2 regions of the Aerococcus sp. NPDC058936 genome follow, and region 1 is predicted to be linked to the other one. Evidence: predicted binding sites of a transcription regulator. Region 1 holds the regulator's gene; the other holds the start of a gene.
The links. Region 1 encodes HrcA, which represses chaperone genes, less so after heat shock. Its sites were predicted from a motif close to TTAGCACTCNNNNNNNNNGAGTGCTAA; they were not measured.

Region 1 (8,743 bases):
GACGTGTAATGGTTGAAGAAGGTATTTTAGAAAATCCAACACCAGACGCCGGTATGGCATTACATATGTGGCCAAATGGGGACAAAGTGGATGTTGAGATCCACCAAAAAGAAGCTTTAGCATCTGCTTTAAACTTCCGTATCACTATTAAAGGTGTGGGTGCCCACGGTGCAATGCCAAACAACGGTATCGACCCAGTCTTTGTGGCTAGCCAAATCATTAATGGTGCAAACGGCATCTTAGCTCGCGAATTACCGTCTAACAAGGGTGCGTCATTATCTATGGGTTACATCAATGCGCCAGGTGGTGCCATCAACGTAATCCCAGACACAGTTGTCTTAGAAGGTACTTCTCGTTCATTGTTCCCAGAATCAGCAGAACACGTTTCAAAACGTTTGCCAGAAATCGTTGAACATATTGGTAAAGCATTCCGTGCTGAAACTGAATATGAAGTTATGGCAGACTGTCCGTCATTAATCAACTCTGAAAAAATGGCTGAACAAGTGATGGCTTATGCTAATGAAGCTTTGGCTGGTCATTATGACGTGTTGAACGTACCACCATACTTAGCTTCAGAAGACTACGCACACATTGCTAGCAGATTGCCAGAATCAACATACTTCTTCATTGGTTGTCCATTACCAGATGCCAACGGCGAAGTATACCCTGTTCACCACCCATTGGTACAATTCAACGAAGAAGCATTAATTGTTGGATCTGCTACCTTAGCAACAGCAGCAACTAACTGGTTACGTGACAACAAATAGGCGTATCGAAAAAATATGAAAGACGAAAGGACACTTGACTATTACAAATAGTTTGGTGTCCTTTTTCTATAGAATTAATGGATACCATAGCCAGTCTTACTTGATCCAAAAGCTTGAATTATTAAAAGGAAATTCAAAAGTCAAAAAAAGTCAAAAAAAAGTTTGACTATTATTGACAAAAGAAATGATAGGTGATATATTATAGACATGTTAGCAGTCAGAGTTGTTAAGTGCTAATGAGGTGATAAGATGTTAACAAAACGACAAAGTTTAATATTACAGGCGGTAATTGATCATTATTCGAAACATCAATTACCAGTCGGTTCGAAAACTTTATCTCAACATCAAGAAATAAACGCAAGTTCTGCTACAATACGTAATGAATTAGCCAGACTTGAAGATTTATCATTGATTTCCAAAACCCATTCATCATCTGGACGAGTGCCAGCTGAAGCGGGTTATCGTTACTATATTAATCACATCATGCCATATTATGGCGGATTGATTGATTTAGAGCTTGAGGAAGAGGAAGATGCTTTACTTAGAGAGATATTCCACGATCCTTATAACGATTTGAGTCAAGTGATTCGAAAAACGGCTGCGACTTTAGCCTCGCTTTCAGAAAGCGTCGTTATTTCGATGGGGCCAGATATTGCAAAGCAACGATTGGCCAATTTTCAAGTATTGTCTTTAACCGCTGACCAAGCAATAGTCATATTGGTGACAGATAAAGGTGTCATTCGCAATCAAATTGTGTCATTCAACGAGGTGGTTACACCGCAATTGATTGAGGGTATTGCAGAGATTATGAATCAAGAACTTGTGGGCCTCGAGCTAGCAACAGTGATTGAAAGGCTGCAAACATACTATTTAAAAGATATTGAGCAAATGAACCGGTCTGATGAAGACAGTAATCTTTTGATTCACCGGTTTATGAATCAGTTCAATAGTGATGGCATGATGGTAAATGGTCAAAATTATTTATTTTCTTCATTAGCTGATTCAGCTAATGCGACTAGTATTGCACAATTAAGTCAATTACTAGAAGATCGATCAGTGATCACTTCACTGATTAATACCACAGACCAAGGTATCCAAGTGAGGGTGGGTAAGGAACTTAAAGATCCGACATTGGAGAATATGAGTTTAATGTCTACTAGCATGGGTACTGTAAAATCAGGTAAGTTAATTACTTTTGCGGTACTTGGGCCGGAAAGTATGTCCTACATTCGTATGGCGCAGCTTTTCCAAAGTATTTCAAAAGAAATGGTTAGATACCTGGACAATTATTATAAATCTTAGGAGGTCTATCAATTGACAAAAATGGACGATAATCAACAAGATTTAAATGTTGATGAAGAAATCAATGAAACTGACGTTCAAGACGAGCAAGTTGAAACAGTAGCTGAAGAAGATAGCGAATTAGCTTCTCTTCAAGCTGAATTAGCAGCTAAAGATGACCAAATTATGCGTCTATCTGCTGAAATTCAAAATATGCACCGTCGTAACCAAACTGAACGTGAATCTGCTTCAAAGTATCGGTCACAGAATCTAGCTAAAGGTATCTTACCAGCTATCGATAACTTGGAACGCGCTTTAGAACTAGCTAAGGATGATGAGTCATCTCAGCAATTAGTGAAGGGTATCGAAATGGTACACGCAAGCTTATTGCAAGCTTTATCAGAGGAAGGTGTTGAAGTCGTTGACCCTAAAGGTGAACTCTTCGATCCAAACTTCCATCAATCTGTAAGTGCGGTACCGGCTGAAGAAGGACAGCAAGCTGAAGAAGTAGTGGCTGTTTTCCAAAAAGGTTATGTATTAAAAGATCGTGTCCTACGACCTGCGATGGTTTCTATTGCACAATAATTCATTTAACATAGATTTTAACCACAGATAAATTCATTTAAATTGATAGATTAATTAAAAAAGGAGACGTGTTTTATTATGGCAAAAATTATCGGAATTGACTTAGGTACTACTAACTCTGCAGTCGCTGTATTAGAAGGTGGCGAACCTAAAATTATCGCTAACCCAGAAGGTAACCGTACAACACCTTCAGTTGTTTCATTCAAAAATGGTGAGCGCCAAGTTGGTGAAGTAGCAAAACGTTCAATGGTAACAAACCCTAACGCGATTGCTTCAATCAAACGTCACATTGGTGAAGACAACTACACTGTAGAAGTTGAAGGTAAAAAATATACACCACAAGAAGTTTCAGCAATGATCTTACAATACTTAAAAGGTTACGCTGAAGACTACTTAGGAGAAAAAGTAACAAACGCAGTTATTACTGTTCCAGCTTACTTCAACGATGCACAACGTCAAGCAACTAAAGATGCTGGTAAAATCGCTGGTTTAGAAGTTGACCGTATCGTTAACGAACCAACAGCAGCCGCATTAGCTTACGGTTTAGACAAAGTTGACGCAGACGAAAAAGTTCTAGTATTTGACCTTGGTGGTGGTACTTTCGACGTTTCTATCCTTGAATTAGGTGACGGTGTCTTTGAAGTATTATCTACTTCTGGTGACAACAACTTAGGTGGGGACGACTTTGATAACGCTATCGTGAACTACTTAATCGCCGAATTTAAATCAGAAAACGGTATTGACCTTTCTTCTGACAAAATGGCTATGCAACGTCTAAAAGATGCTGCTGAAAAAGCGAAAAAAGACTTATCTGGTGTAACCTCAACACAAATTTCATTACCATTCATTACGGCTGGTGCTGAAGGTCCACTTCACTTGGAAGTTACTTTATCTCGTGCGAAATTTGACGAATTAACTTACGACTTAGTACAACGTACAAAACAACCAGTTAAAAATGCCTTATCTGATGCTGGTTTATCTAAATCAGATATTGATCAAGTTATCTTAGTTGGTGGTTCTACTCGTATCCCAGCTGTTATCGACATGGTTAAAGCTGAAACTGGTAAAGATCCTAACCGTTCAGTAAACCCTGACGAAGTAGTAGCTATGGGTGCTGCAATTCAAGGTGGGGTTATCTCAGGTGACGTTAAAGATGTCGTTTTACTTGATGTAACACCATTATCATTAGGTATCGAAACAATGGGTGGCGTGTTCACTAAATTAATCGACCGTAACACAACGATCCCAACATCTAAATCTCAAGTATTCTCAACAGCTGCTGATAACCAACCTGCTGTAGATGTACACGTACTACAAGGTGAACGTCCAATGGCTGCAGACAACAAGACATTAGGTCGTTTCCAATTAACAGATATTCCTGCAGCACCTCGTGGTGTGCCTCAAATCGAAGTAACATTTGATATTGATAAAAATGGTATCGTAAATGTTAAAGCGACTGACAAAGGTACTGGTAAAGAGCAACAAATTACCATCCAATCTAACTCAGGTTTATCAGACGACGAAATCGATCGTATGATGAAAGATGCTGAAGCGAATGCTGAAGAAGATAAAAAACGTAAAGAAGCAGCAGATCTTAAAAACGAAGTTGACCAATTAATCTTCCAAGTTGAAAAAACAACTGGTGAATTAGAAGGTAAAGTTGATCAAGCTGAACTTGACGAAGCTAACGCGCTTAAAGATGAATTGAAAGCTGCGCAAGAAGCTGACGATGTTGAAGCAATGACAGCTAAAAAAGATGAATTAAACGAAAAAATTCAAGCTTTAACTGTTAAATTGTATGAACAAGCAGCGCAAGAAGCTGAAGGTCAAGAAGGTGCAGCCGACTCTTCAGACAATGATGGCGATGTAGACGCTGACTTCGAGGAAGTTAACGACGATAAATAATCCATAAGTTTCAAACCCTGTCTTCTATGAGGGCGGGGTTTCTTATGTTATGATGGACTGCATAACGCATGATTCAAGGGGGAGTACAGCGTGGCTGAAAAAAGAGACTACTATGAAGTCCTTGGCGTGTCAAAGACCGCAAGTAAGGATGAAATAAAGAAAGCCTATCGAAAATTATCAAAAAAATATCATCCAGATATCAATAAAGAAGCGGATGCAGAAGACAAATTTAAAGAAATTTCTGACGCATACGAAGTCTTAAGTGATGAGCAGAAACGTGCAGCCTATGACCAATACGGACACGCAGCTACTGACGGCGGCTTCGGTGGAGGCGGCGGATTTGGTGGCGGTAGTTACCAATCTTATGGTGGCTCTGGCTTTGAAGACATCTTTGAGCAATTCTTTGGTGGCGGAGGCGGCGGCTTCAGCGGTTTTGGTGGTGGCTTCGGTGGAGGCGGCCGTACGGCTAACCCAAATGCACCGCAACAAGGTGATGACTTACAATACAATATGGACCTAGAATTTGAAGAAGCTATTTTCGGGACGGAAGAAACGATTTCTTACCGTCGTGAAGTAGACTGTACAGTATGTGAAGGATCTGGTGCTGAACCAGGTACAGCAGTTCATACCTGTCCAACATGTTCTGGTTCTGGTGTTGAAAAAGTTTACCAACAAACACCATTAGGTCGTGTGGTATCTCAATCTGTATGTCATGAATGTTCAGGTAAAGGGAAAGTATTCGACCAAGCTTGCCACCACTGCCACGGTGCTGGACGTGAAACTGTAACACATAAAGTGAAAGTAAACGTACCAGCCGGTGTTGAAGATGGCCAAAGCATGCGTCTTAACGGCCAAGGGAATGCTGGTAAAAACAATGGACCAGCAGGAAGCTTGTATGTCGTTTTCCGTGTGAAACGTTCTGAAACCTTTGAGCGTGAAGGGGCAGAAATCCGCTATGTATTACCAATTAACTTCGCCCAAGCGGCTTTAGGTGATGAAATTGAAGTCCCAACTGTTCACGGTAAAGTATCGATGAAAGTGCCAGCTGGTACCCAAACAGGTACGAAATTCCGTCTACGCGGTAAGGGTGCACCTAAATTGAATGGTAATTCAAACGGTGATCAAACAGTAACTGTTAAAGTGGTTACACCTACGAATCTGAATGAAGAACAAAAAGCTTCATTGAGAGCCTTCGCTAAAGCTTCAAATGACGAAGTAAGTGAAGAAGACAGAGGCTTCTTTGATAAATTGAAAGACGCATTTTCTTAATAAATGAAAAAAAGTAGCACTAGGCGATCTGACTGGTGCTACTTTTTTTTGCGTTATTCGTTTAGGAGGTCTTAATTTTGGGGCTTAAAATCTGAAAGAGGCCCCCATTGCCTGGTGCATAGAAACTATCGCCACCAATAGTAAGGGATTTCATGGCTACTTTCAATTGATCATCGGAAATTCATCAATATCATTTAATAGGGTATAAAAATGTTTCAGGGCTGTTTTATAGTAAGAAAGAGCTGAAAAATTCAATCTAGCATTTACTTATTACTACAGATGGACTTGTTGATCTTAAAGCGGGCAAAATGTTGTGGTAGTGGGGTAATTTTGCTATAATGATAATTGCTGAAAATAAGAGGGGGATGGAAAATGAATATCCAAGAAATGAAAGACAGACAAGAAAAAATCAGAAATTTTTCCATCATCGCGCACATTGATCATGGTAAATCTACTTTAGCGGACCGCATCCTACAAAATACAGGGACGGTTTCTGATCGCGAGATGCATGACCAAATGTTAGATTCTATGGATCTTGAACAAGAACGTGGTATCACGATTAAGTTGAATGCCATCGAGTTAGAATATAAAGCGAACGATGGGGAAACTTATATTTTCCATTTAATTGATACTCCAGGACACGTAGACTTTTCATACGAAGTTTCACGTTCTTTGGCAGCCTGTGAAGGGGCCGTATTAGTTGTGGATGCAGCACAAGGGATTGAAGCCCAAACACTTGCTAACGTATACCTAGCTGTTGAAAATGACTTAGAAATTGTACCAGTAATCAATAAGATTGACTTACCAGCAGCTGATCCAGAAAAAGTGAAACAAGAAATCGAAGACGTGATTGGTTTAGACGCTTCTGATGCAGTATTAGCTTCAGCTAAAGCTAATATCGGTATTGATGAGTTACTGGAACAAATTGTTGAGAAAGTACCTGCACCAACTGGTGAAATTGAAGCACCTGTACAAGCTTTGATTTTTGACTCTGTATACGATGCATACCGTGGGGTTGTTTTAAGTGTCCGTGTGGAAAATGGTGTTATCCGTAATGGTGACCGAATTCAAATCATGTCAAATGGGAAAACGTTTGATGTCACCGAAGTGGGGATTATGTCACCAAAACCAATTCCGCGTGACTACTTGATGGCCGGGGACGTTGGTTATATTACTGCCTCTATTAAGACTATCCAAGATACACGAGTTGGGGATACGGTCACTTTAGCGACAAATCCTGCAACCCAACCACTAGCTGAATACAAACAAATGAACCCAATGGTCTATTGTGGTTTATATCCAGTGGATTCTTCAGACTATGTTGACTTGCGTGAAGCATTGGAAAAATTACAATTAAACGATGCTTCTTTAGAATTCGAAGCAGAATCTTCTCAAGCTTTAGGGTTTGGTTACCGCTGTGGTTTCTTAGGTATGTTACATATGGATGTTATCCAAGAGCGTATTGAACGTGAATTCAATATTGACTTGATTGCGACAACACCATCGGTAATTTACCATGTGTATAAAACAGACGGTACAATGGTTGAGGTGGCTAACCCATCTGAAATGCCAGATCCAACTTATGTTGAATCTATTGAAGAACCTATTGTAAAAGCTAATATCATGGTTCCGCAAGAATATGTTGGTGCCGTAATGGAATTAGCTCAACGTAAACGTGGAAACTTTATCACTATGGACTACTTAGATGACATTCGTGTTGATGTTAAATACGAATTGCCATTATCTGAGATTGTATTTGACTTCTTTGACCAATTGAAATCAAATACTAAAGGTTACGCTTCCTTAGATTATGAATTGGGTGGCTACCAAAAATCTAACTTAGTTAAATTAGATGTCTTATTAAACGGTGACGTTGTCGATGCCTTGTCAATTATTGTACATAGAGACTTCGCTGAAAGCCGCGGGCGTACTTTAGTTAGCAAGTTGAAAGACGTTATCCCAAGACAACAATTTGAGGTACCAATTCAAGCAGCAATTGGCCATAAAATTATCGCCCGTACTAATATTAAAGCCTTACGTAAAGACGTTACGGCTAAGTTGTACGGTGGTGACGTTACCCGTCGTCAAAAACTATTGAAGAAACAAAAAGAAGGTAAGAAACGTATGAAGGCTATTGGTTCAGTCGAAGTACCGCAAGAAGCCTTCTTAGCCATCTTAGATATGGGTGAAGAGTAAAATTTAAAACTGTATATTTATCGATACCAATTACTTTGGGACTAATGACTATAAATGTCAATAGTCTCTTTTTTTATCATTTTTGATTTTTAAAGTATAATTTGTTGAAGGGGTGTTGGTTAGCTAGCATGCTTTTTTATTTTCAAATCACTTTAATAACCTCTTGCCTTAGAGTGCACTCTAAGGTGTATAGTTGTCCTAGACATGAGGAAAGCATCAAAGTTCCTCATCTCGTGTTGTAATGATCACGGTTTTGCTAGGGGGGTTAAAATGAAAGATGTACTATTGTTAGTAGGTGCTGGTCAGATAGGGATGGCCATTGCCCGTCGTATCGGTGTTAACCATAAGATTCTAATTGGTGACAAAAACTTTGACAATGCCATCGTGATTGCGGATAATTTGGAGGGGGCCGGATTTGATACTGTAGCCACTGAAATTGATATTGCTGATAAGAATTCAATCGCCACTTTTATTGAAAAAGGGCAATCCTACGGTGAGATTGACCTGTTGATTAATGCAGCAGGGGTGTCCCCGAGTCAAGCATCCATTGAAACTATCCTCAAGGTAGATTTGTATGGGACGGCCGTGTTGTTAGAAGAAGTAGGTAAAGTCATCAAAACAGGTGGTAGTGGCGTCACTATTTCTAGTCAGTCAGGCTACAGGATGCCAGCCTTAACCGCCGAAGAGGACCGGTTACTAGCGACAACACCATTAGACCAATTGTTGGCTTTAGACTTTCT
Region 2 (8,743 bases), on a different contig from region 1:
AAACATACAAGGAGTTTTACTTAACATGAAATTTAACAAAACGATTTTAGGAACAACATTTGCATTGTCAGCATTATTTGCGACAGCAGGATTTAACACTGAAGAAGCGAAAGCAGCGGAATGGACAGCGCGTAGCGTTGAAGAAGTTTCAGCGGATATGGAAGCAGTTGATGAATCAACATCTGAATACACTGTCGTATACGGTGACACTTTATCAGTGATCGCTAACGCAGCTGGAGTAGATGTGAACACATTAGTTCAAATCAACGAAATTGAAAATGCTGATTTAATCTTCCCATCTAATTCTATTTCATTCACTAAAAATGCTGAAGGTGAAGTAGACGAAGTTGTAGTAGAAGATGCTAACAAGAAAAAAGACACTTACAAAGTAGCAGAAGAAACAGTTGAAAAAACCGCAACTGAAGAGGTAGCAGAAGAAACAACTGTTGAACCTGTAGCGTATGAAGCTGAAGAAGCAACAGCAACTTCATATGAAGCAGAAGAAGTAACAGAAACAACTTCAACTTCTTCTTATTCAGCAGCAGAAGAAATCCCTTACCAAGTATTACAAGTAGTAGAAACTGAAGCTGGTCCAAGCTACTCTGAAAAAGCAGCAGTATTCTCTGTAATCCTTAACCGTGCAAACTCAGGTAACTGGGGTGGTACTTCATTATCAGCGGTAGTTAACGCATCTGGTCAATTTGAAGTTGTTTCAAATGGTATGGCAGCTAGCGCTACTGTATCAGAAGAAACTTACCAAGCTGTTAACGATGTATTAACTAACGGTGTAACTACATCAGCTGAATCATTCCGTGCCTCAGGTGATGGCGTGACAAACGTATTCTTCTAATTTAAATTCAAATACAATAAACAAAAAAATCGGGAGCTATCCCGATTTTTTGTTTATTATTTTTTTACAAGATCGATATTACAGGGTAGGGGGTTGTTTAGTGAAGTTTCATCGTTCCAATAATAGAAAAACCATCTAAATATTTATTCACATATGACGCAAAAAAATAGACAGTTAAACTAGGGTTCAAATAAGTATTCTATCAAGTATTACGCTGTGCATTCAATTATAGGAAGGTTGAGAATAAAGCTAAAATAGATAGTCCACCTTGTGTCAATATAATTTTTTTACTACTAGTGAAGCTACCATATGTGGCTACTAAAATAATGTAGACAAATATCATACGAACAATTTCAATAGAGGCACTACTAAAAAATAATGCATATAATAGCCCTAGACCGATGAGACCATTATATATACCCTGATTTTTTAATAAGGTATTCAATGATTTTCCCTTCAACTCATTTCTTTCCATATTGAATATTTTACTTGTTTGGACTGATGTGGTAGTAATCGTTTGTATATACATGATATAAAAGAATTCTAAAGCGACTAAAAAAGTTAATACAGTTGTTATAACTGACATGGTCAATCTCTCCTCTTAACTGACAAAGTAATCTTCGTTTTCTAAATATAAAACATTTTTATGATTTTTCAAAGGATTTATATATGCAACGTTAAGCTGCATTAACATGAACACTTGAAAAAAGAAATTAAAGCATTTTCTAGGGTAAGGGAAAAAAGCTGTCACTCATAAATAGCAACAACTTAATAATTTTTTATCTGAATACGCCCGGAGGGAATCGAACCCCCATTATAAGAACCGGAATCTTATGTGATATCCATTACACTACGGGCGCAAATTATTGTATATTTTGGTAAAAAACAATAACAGAATTATTATAGCCTAGTTTTTAGTCAAATTCAAGCTTTTATAGGAATCTGAAAGTATCAATCGTTTTTAAGAAGTGATGATATCTTAGGTATCAACATGGACAGTTGTTACATTTTTCAAGCCCTTGAAGGCCAGCTATTGGGCAGAATAAACCTTCTATGCTAAAATGATGGGGAAAGTCAAAAAGTTATATTTGTTGACCAATTTTGACCATAAAGGTATAATAGCCATATACAAGTTTAAAAGGAGGACATTTAAATGAACTTAGTACCAACAGTTATTGAACAATCTTCTCGCGGTGAACGTGCTTACGATATCTACTCTCGTTTATTAAAAGATCGTATTATTATGTTGAGCGGGGAATTTAATGATGATTTAGCCAACTCAATTATCGCTCAATTATTATTCTTAGACGCTCAAGACCCAGACAAGGATATCTACCTATACATCAATTCACCAGGTGGCTCTATCACTTCTGGTATGGCCATCTACGATACAATGCAATTCGTACATGCAGATGTACAAACAATTGTAATGGGTATGGCAGCATCAATGGGCTCATTTATTGCAGCTGCAGGTACTAAAGGTAAACGTTTTGCCTTACCAAATGCTGAGATCTTAATTCACCAACCATTAGGTGGCGCTCAAGGACAAGCTACTGAAATTGAAATCGCTGCTCGCCACATCTTGAAAACAAAAGAAAAAATGAACCGTTTATACTCTGAAATGACCGGTCAACCTGTAGAAGTGATTGAACGCGATACAGACCGTGATAACTGGTTAACAGCAGAAGAAGCGTTAGAATATGGTTTATTAGATCAAATTATGACTAAAAATGATGAATTAGAAAAATAATGAACGGATTTTAAATCTGGAGAAGTGGGGTAAAACCTACTTCTTTTTATTTAAAGGGTTCGGTATAGACCGTGGATAAACTCTTAAATATATATTCTTTGTAAGGCGTAATACTTTTCATAGCCGTATAGGAGAAAAGTGCCCCTAAAAGCTTGCAAGCGGATAAATTTATTGGTATGATTACTCATGTAAAGAGATGAGATTCGAAGGAATCAAATTTTTTTACCGTAAGGTGGTCAAAAAAAGACATCCTGGACAATAAAAGTCCCAGTCTTTTTTCACTCAACGTTTTTGTACTAGGAAAGTGGGGACTATGGACGAATTATTTAAAAGTATTACTGAAGTAGTGCCGGAAGTTCAGAAGACCTATTTTGAGAGAATCACCGTCTTACAGCGGATTTTCAAAGATGGTCCGATTGGTCGGAAGGGACTAGCTGAAAAGTTAGCAATTACCGAACGACCGCTACGTACAATCACGGATGTTTTGAAACAACAAGGTCTCATTGATTCTTCTCCCACGGGTATGACAATTACGCCAAAAGGAGAACGAGCAATTGCTACAGGTCAAGACTTGTGGCGTGATACAAATAAAATTCACTTACAAGAAAAACATTTGGCTGATGTGCTCAACATAGCAGATGCTCGAATTGTTTCAGGAGATATCGACCAGGATCAACATATTTTATTTGAAATGGGTCTACAAGTTTCAAAATACTTAGACAAGAATTTACCAATGGGGAATCATACGATTGCTGTTACTGGTGGTTCAACTATGCTAGAGGTGAGTGAACATGTTCAACTAGCACCTTCTACTGACAGACACTTTACTGTGGTCGCAGCCAGGGGTGGGATCGGAGATGCTTCAGCAACTCAAGCCAATACAATTAGCGATATTCTAGCGCAAAAGTTACACGGTCACAATATTTCCTTATATGCTCCCGAGAATTTATCTGAGGTGGCAAATATGGCTTTAATGAATGATCCCGTGATTCAATCAACTTTAAAGCGGTTAAAAGAGGCTAACATTTTGCTTTTTAGTGTTGGTAATGCTAAAATTATGGCAAGGCGTAGGGGACTTGATTTAGAAAGTTCATCTAAGATTAAGAGTAACCACGCTGTAGGGGAAGTGTTCGGGTGTTTCTTTGATAAAGAAGGAAACATAGTACATCGAATCCCTAGAATTGGTCTACAACTTGAAGACTTGGCAGATATTGACTTGCCAATTCTGATTGCTGGAGGCAGTGTAAAAGCAGAAGCAATACAGGCTTTTGCAAAACTTGCACCTAAACAGTTAGTCATTATAACTGATCAAGGTGCCTCAAATATGGTTTTAAATGGGGAATCCCATTAAAATAATTTTGTATTCCATTAAGGAGGAATTTTGTAGTATGGCAATTAAATTAGCAATTAACGGTTTTGGTCGTATCGGTCGTTTAACTTTACGTCGTATCTGGGAAGAAAATGAATCAAATGTAGAAATCGTGGCAATCAACGATTTAACAGACAACGAATTCTTAGCTTACCTATTAAAATATGATACAGCTCATGGTACTTTCAACCACGATATCGAAACTACTGAAAATGGTATTTCTATCGATGGTAAAGAAATCACTGTATACTCTGAACGTGACGCAAACGATTTACCTTGGGGTGACTTAGGTGTTGATATCGTTCTAGAATGTACTGGTTTCTACGCTACAAAAGAAAAATCTCAAGCACACATCAATGCTGGTGCTAAAAAAGTTATCATCTCAGCTCCTGCTGATGCTGAAACTAAAACAATTGTTTACGGTGTAAATGAAGATATCATCGATTCTGAAGATACAATTATCTCTGGTGCTTCATGTACTACTAACTGTTTAGCTCCTGTAGTTAACGTGTTAGAAAAAGAATTTGGTATCAAACATGGTTTAATGTCAACAATCCATGCTTACACTTCTACACAATCATTACAAGATGCACCTAACGGTAAAAAAGGTAACTTCCGTAACGGACGTGCAGCTGCAGAAAACGCTATTCCAGCATCTACTGGTGCAGCTAAAGCTGTAGGTCGTGTTATTCCTTCAGTTAACGGTAAAGTTGACGGTACTGCTATCCGTATTCCTATCGTAACTGGTTCGATGACTGAGTTCTACTCAACATTAAACACTAAAGTTACAGTTGAAGAAGTTAACGCTGCTATGGAAAAATACGCTAACCCATCATTCTTATACAACACTGATGAAATCGTATCTTCTGACATCGTTGGTGTTCCAGCTGGTTCAATCTTCGACGCAACTCAAACTAAAGTTATCGAATCTGAAGATGGCCAATTAGTTAAAACTGTTGCTTGGTACGACAACGAAGCTGGTTTCGTTTCTCAATTCGTACGTTTAATCGAATTCTTTGCTGCTAAACAATAATTAATTGTTTAAAAGTAAAATCAGTTGAATTTGGGCGGGAAGCTTCGCGCTTCCTGCCCTTTTTTATTGGTTAACAACTTAAGATAAGGAGTGCTATTTTAATGGCTAAGAAAACTGTAAAAGACATCGATTTGAAAGGTAAAGTTGTTTTAGAACGTGCTGACTTCAACGTTCCAATGGACAAAGACCTTAACATTACTGATGACAACCGTATCGTTCAAGCATTACCAACTATCGAGTATATTCTTGAGCAAGGTGGTCGTTTAGTATTATTCTCTCACCTTGGTAAAGTGAAAACAGAAGAAGATAAAGCTTCTAAATCTTTACGCCCAGTTGCAGAACGTTTATCTGAAAAATTAGGTAAAGAAGTTACTTTTGTAGCGCAAACTCGTGGTCAAGAATTAGAAGATGCTATCGCTAACCTTAAAGATGGCGAAGTATTGATGTTCGAAAATACTCGTTTCGAAGATGTAGACGGTAAGAAAGAAAGCAAGAACGATCCTGAATTAGGTAAATACTGGGCTTCATTAGGCGACGTATTTGTTAATGACGCATTCGGTACTGCTCACCGTGAGCATGCTTCTAATGTTGGTATCTCAAACAATATCGAAGCAGTTGCTGGTTTCTTAATGGAAAAAGAAATCCAATTCTTAGGTGACGCTGTTAACGAACCAAAACGTCCGTTCGTTGCAATCTTAGGTGGTGCAAAAGTATCTGACAAGATTTCAGTTATCGAGTCATTACTAAATAAGGCTGACAAAGTCTTAATCGGTGGTGGTATGGCATATACCTTCATGAAAGCTCAAGGTTACGAAGTTGGTGGCTCTTTACTTGAAGAAGACAAAATTCCATTGGCTAAAGACTTAATGGAACGCGCTGGCGACCGTTTAGTATTACCGGTAGATTTTGTTGTAGCTGACGCGTTTGACAACGACGCTAACACTGATGTTGTTGATGTCGACGGTATCCCAGCTGACTGGCAATCACTTGATGTAGGTCCTAAGACTGTTGAGTACTACGCATCACAAGTTGCAGATGCGAAAACTGTTGTTTGGAATGGCCCAATGGGTGTATTCGAAATGCCAAGTTTCGCAAAAGGTACTAACGGTGTTGGTGAAGCTATCGCTAACTTAACTGATGCTACAACTATCATCGGTGGTGGGGACTCAGCTGCAGCTGCCTACCAATTAGGTTTAGCTGATAAATTCACACACATTTCTACTGGTGGTGGGGCATCATTAGAATTCTTAGAAGGTAAAGAATTGCCTGGTATCGCTGCAATCGCGAACAAATAATTTTCGTAATTAAATCGAATAAAACTTTTCGTAAAGGAGTTTTTTATATATGCGTAAGACATTAATCGCTGGTAACTGGAAAATGAACAAAACAGCTGCTGAAGCTCATGAATTCGTTGCTGCACTTAAAGAAGGTTTCCCACAAACGGATGCTGAATCTTTAATCGCACCACCAGCAATCTACATTGAAAAATTAATCGAAGAAGTAGCAGGTACTGACATCCAAATTGGTGCACAAAATGTCCACTTTGAAGATGAGGGTGCTTTCACAGGTGAAATTTCTCCGCTTGCTTTAGAAGCTTTAGGCGTACCTTACGTTATCATCGGTCACTCAGAACGTCGTGAATTGTTCGGCGAAACGGATGAAGATGTACGTAAAAAAGCGGCAAGCATTTTCAGCCACAACATGACACCAATCATTTGCTGTGGTGAAACTTTAGAAACTCGTGAAGCTGGCCAAGAAAAAGAGTGGGTTAGTGGACAAATCCGTGCTGCTCTTGAAGGTTTAACTGCTGATCAAGTTGCACAAGCCGTAATTGCTTATGAACCAATCTGGGCAATCGGTACTGGTAAAACAGCTTCTGCTGATGATGCACAAGACATGTCAGCACACATCCGCGATTTATTATTTGAAATTGCTGGTAAAGAAGCTGCAGACCAAACACGTATTTTATACGGTGGTTCTGTAAAACCAGCTAACATTGCTGAATTGCTTGAAAAAGAGGACGTTGACGGTGCGCTCGTAGGAGGAGCTAGTCTTGATGTTACTTCTTACATCGCATTATTAAATGGAGGTAAATAACACATGTCTAAATCACCCGTAGCTATTATTATCTTAGATGGATTCGGTTGGAGAGAAGAATCATATGGTAATGCTGTAGCACAAGCAAACAAACCAAACTTTGACCGTTACTGGAATGAATTTCCACATGCTACAATGAAAGCTTCTGGGTTAGACGTTGGGTTACCTGATGGACAAATGGGTAACTCTGAAGTTGGCCATACAAATATTGGTGCTGGCCGTATTGTATACCAAAGCCTAACTCGAATCGATAAAGCTATTGAAGATGGTGAATTTGCTGAGAATGAAGCATTAAACGGTGCTTACACTCATGTAACTGACAACCATTCCGCTTTACACATCTTCGGATTATTATCTGATGGTGGGGTGCACAGCCACTTACGTCATATCGAAGCATTGATTAAAGATGCTAAAGCTAAAGGTGTTGAAAAATTATACCTACATGCTTTCTTAGATGGACGTGACGTTGATCCACATGCAGCACCAGGTTATATTGAATCACTTGAAAAAGTAATGGCCGAAGAAAACTTAGGTCAAATCGCTTCAATTTCTGGACGTTACTATGCAATGGACCGTGATAATCGTTGGGAACGTGTACAAAAAGCTTATGATGTTATGTTTAACGGTAAAGGCGAAACTGGCGAAGATGCAATTGAAGTTGTAAATGCGAACTACGCTAAAGACGTTACTGATGAATTCGTTGAGCCAACGGTTATTGTTGATGCTGACGGCAAGCCAGTAGGCCAAGTAGCCGATAATGATGCTATCATTTTCGCTAACTTCCGTCCTGACCGTGCTATCCAACTTTCAGACGCTGTAACAGCAACTGAATGGGATAACTTCGATCGTGGAAATGTACCAACAAACGTGAAATTTGTATCTATGACTAAATACAAAGATACAATCCCAGCTGACATCGCTTTTAAACCAATCGCATTGAAAAATGTTCTTGGCCAAGTGTTATCAGATAACGGCTTAAACCAATTACGTATCGCTGAAACTGAAAAATACCCTCACGTTACATTCTTCATGAATGGTGGGGCAAATGACGAATTCGAAGGCGAAAAACGTATTCTGATTAACTCACCTAAAGTAGCGACTTACGACTTGAAACCTGAAATGTCTGCTTACGAAGTGACAGATGCATTAGTTGATGAGATTGAAAATGATCGTCAAGATGCGATTATCTTAAACTTTGCCAACCCAGACATGGTAGGTCACTCTGGTATGTTAGAACCCACAATCAAAGCGATTGAAGCTGTTGATGAATGTTTAGGTCGTGTTGTGGATGCCTTATTAGCTAAAGACGGTAAAGCTATCATCTTTGCTGACCACGGAAACGCGGATACAGAATTAAATGAAGATGGTTCACCGAATACAGCGCATACGACAGTACCAGTGCCATTAATTGTCACTGAAAAAGGTATTGAATTACGCACTGATGGTCGTTTAGCTGATGTTGCGCCAACAATGTTAGATCTATTAGACGTTGACCAACCAGCTGAAATGACTGGTGAAAGCTTAATTAAGCATTAAACAAGGAATATCTGTACCTACCAATTGGTGGGTATGGTATAATATGAACGTAACAAATTTAAAAATTATTTTGAATTTAAAGGAGAGAAATTATGTCTGCAATTACTG

Region 2: clpP (ATP-dependent Clp endopeptidase proteolytic subunit ClpP) is a predicted target of HrcA. The motif match lies at 1,799-1,825, and genes of this name have one in related genera.

What each region holds. Positions count from the first base shown of each region.
Region 1 is NZ_JBHYKZ010000008.1:100,051-108,793, reverse strand. Features, by position in the region: gene ACFW0C_RS07600 (M20 family metallopeptidase) at 1-767, shown strand, start outside; gene hrcA (heat-inducible transcriptional repressor HrcA) at 1,017-2,069, shown strand; gene grpE (nucleotide exchange factor GrpE) at 2,091-2,633, shown strand; gene dnaK (molecular chaperone DnaK) at 2,712-4,538, shown strand; gene dnaJ (molecular chaperone DnaJ) at 4,629-5,807, shown strand; gene lepA (translation elongation factor 4) at 6,180-8,003, shown strand; partial or broken gene ACFW0C_RS07570 (SDR family oxidoreductase) at 8,274-8,743, shown strand, end outside.
Region 2 is NZ_JBHYKZ010000005.1:58,983-67,725, reverse strand. Features, by position in the region: gene ACFW0C_RS05235 (cell wall hydrolase) at 26-850, shown strand; gene ACFW0C_RS05230 (DUF1304 domain-containing protein) at 1,077-1,436, opposite strand; tRNA gene ACFW0C_RS05225 (tRNA-Arg) at 1,639-1,710, opposite strand; gene clpP (ATP-dependent Clp endopeptidase proteolytic subunit ClpP) at 2,004-2,600, shown strand; gene ACFW0C_RS05215 (sugar-binding domain-containing protein) at 2,914-3,951, shown strand; gene gap (type I glyceraldehyde-3-phosphate dehydrogenase) at 3,989-5,002, shown strand; gene ACFW0C_RS05205 (phosphoglycerate kinase) at 5,104-6,297, shown strand; gene tpiA (triose-phosphate isomerase) at 6,347-7,099, shown strand; gene gpmI (2,3-bisphosphoglycerate-independent phosphoglycerate mutase) at 7,103-8,635, shown strand; gene eno (phosphopyruvate hydratase) at 8,728-8,743, shown strand, end outside.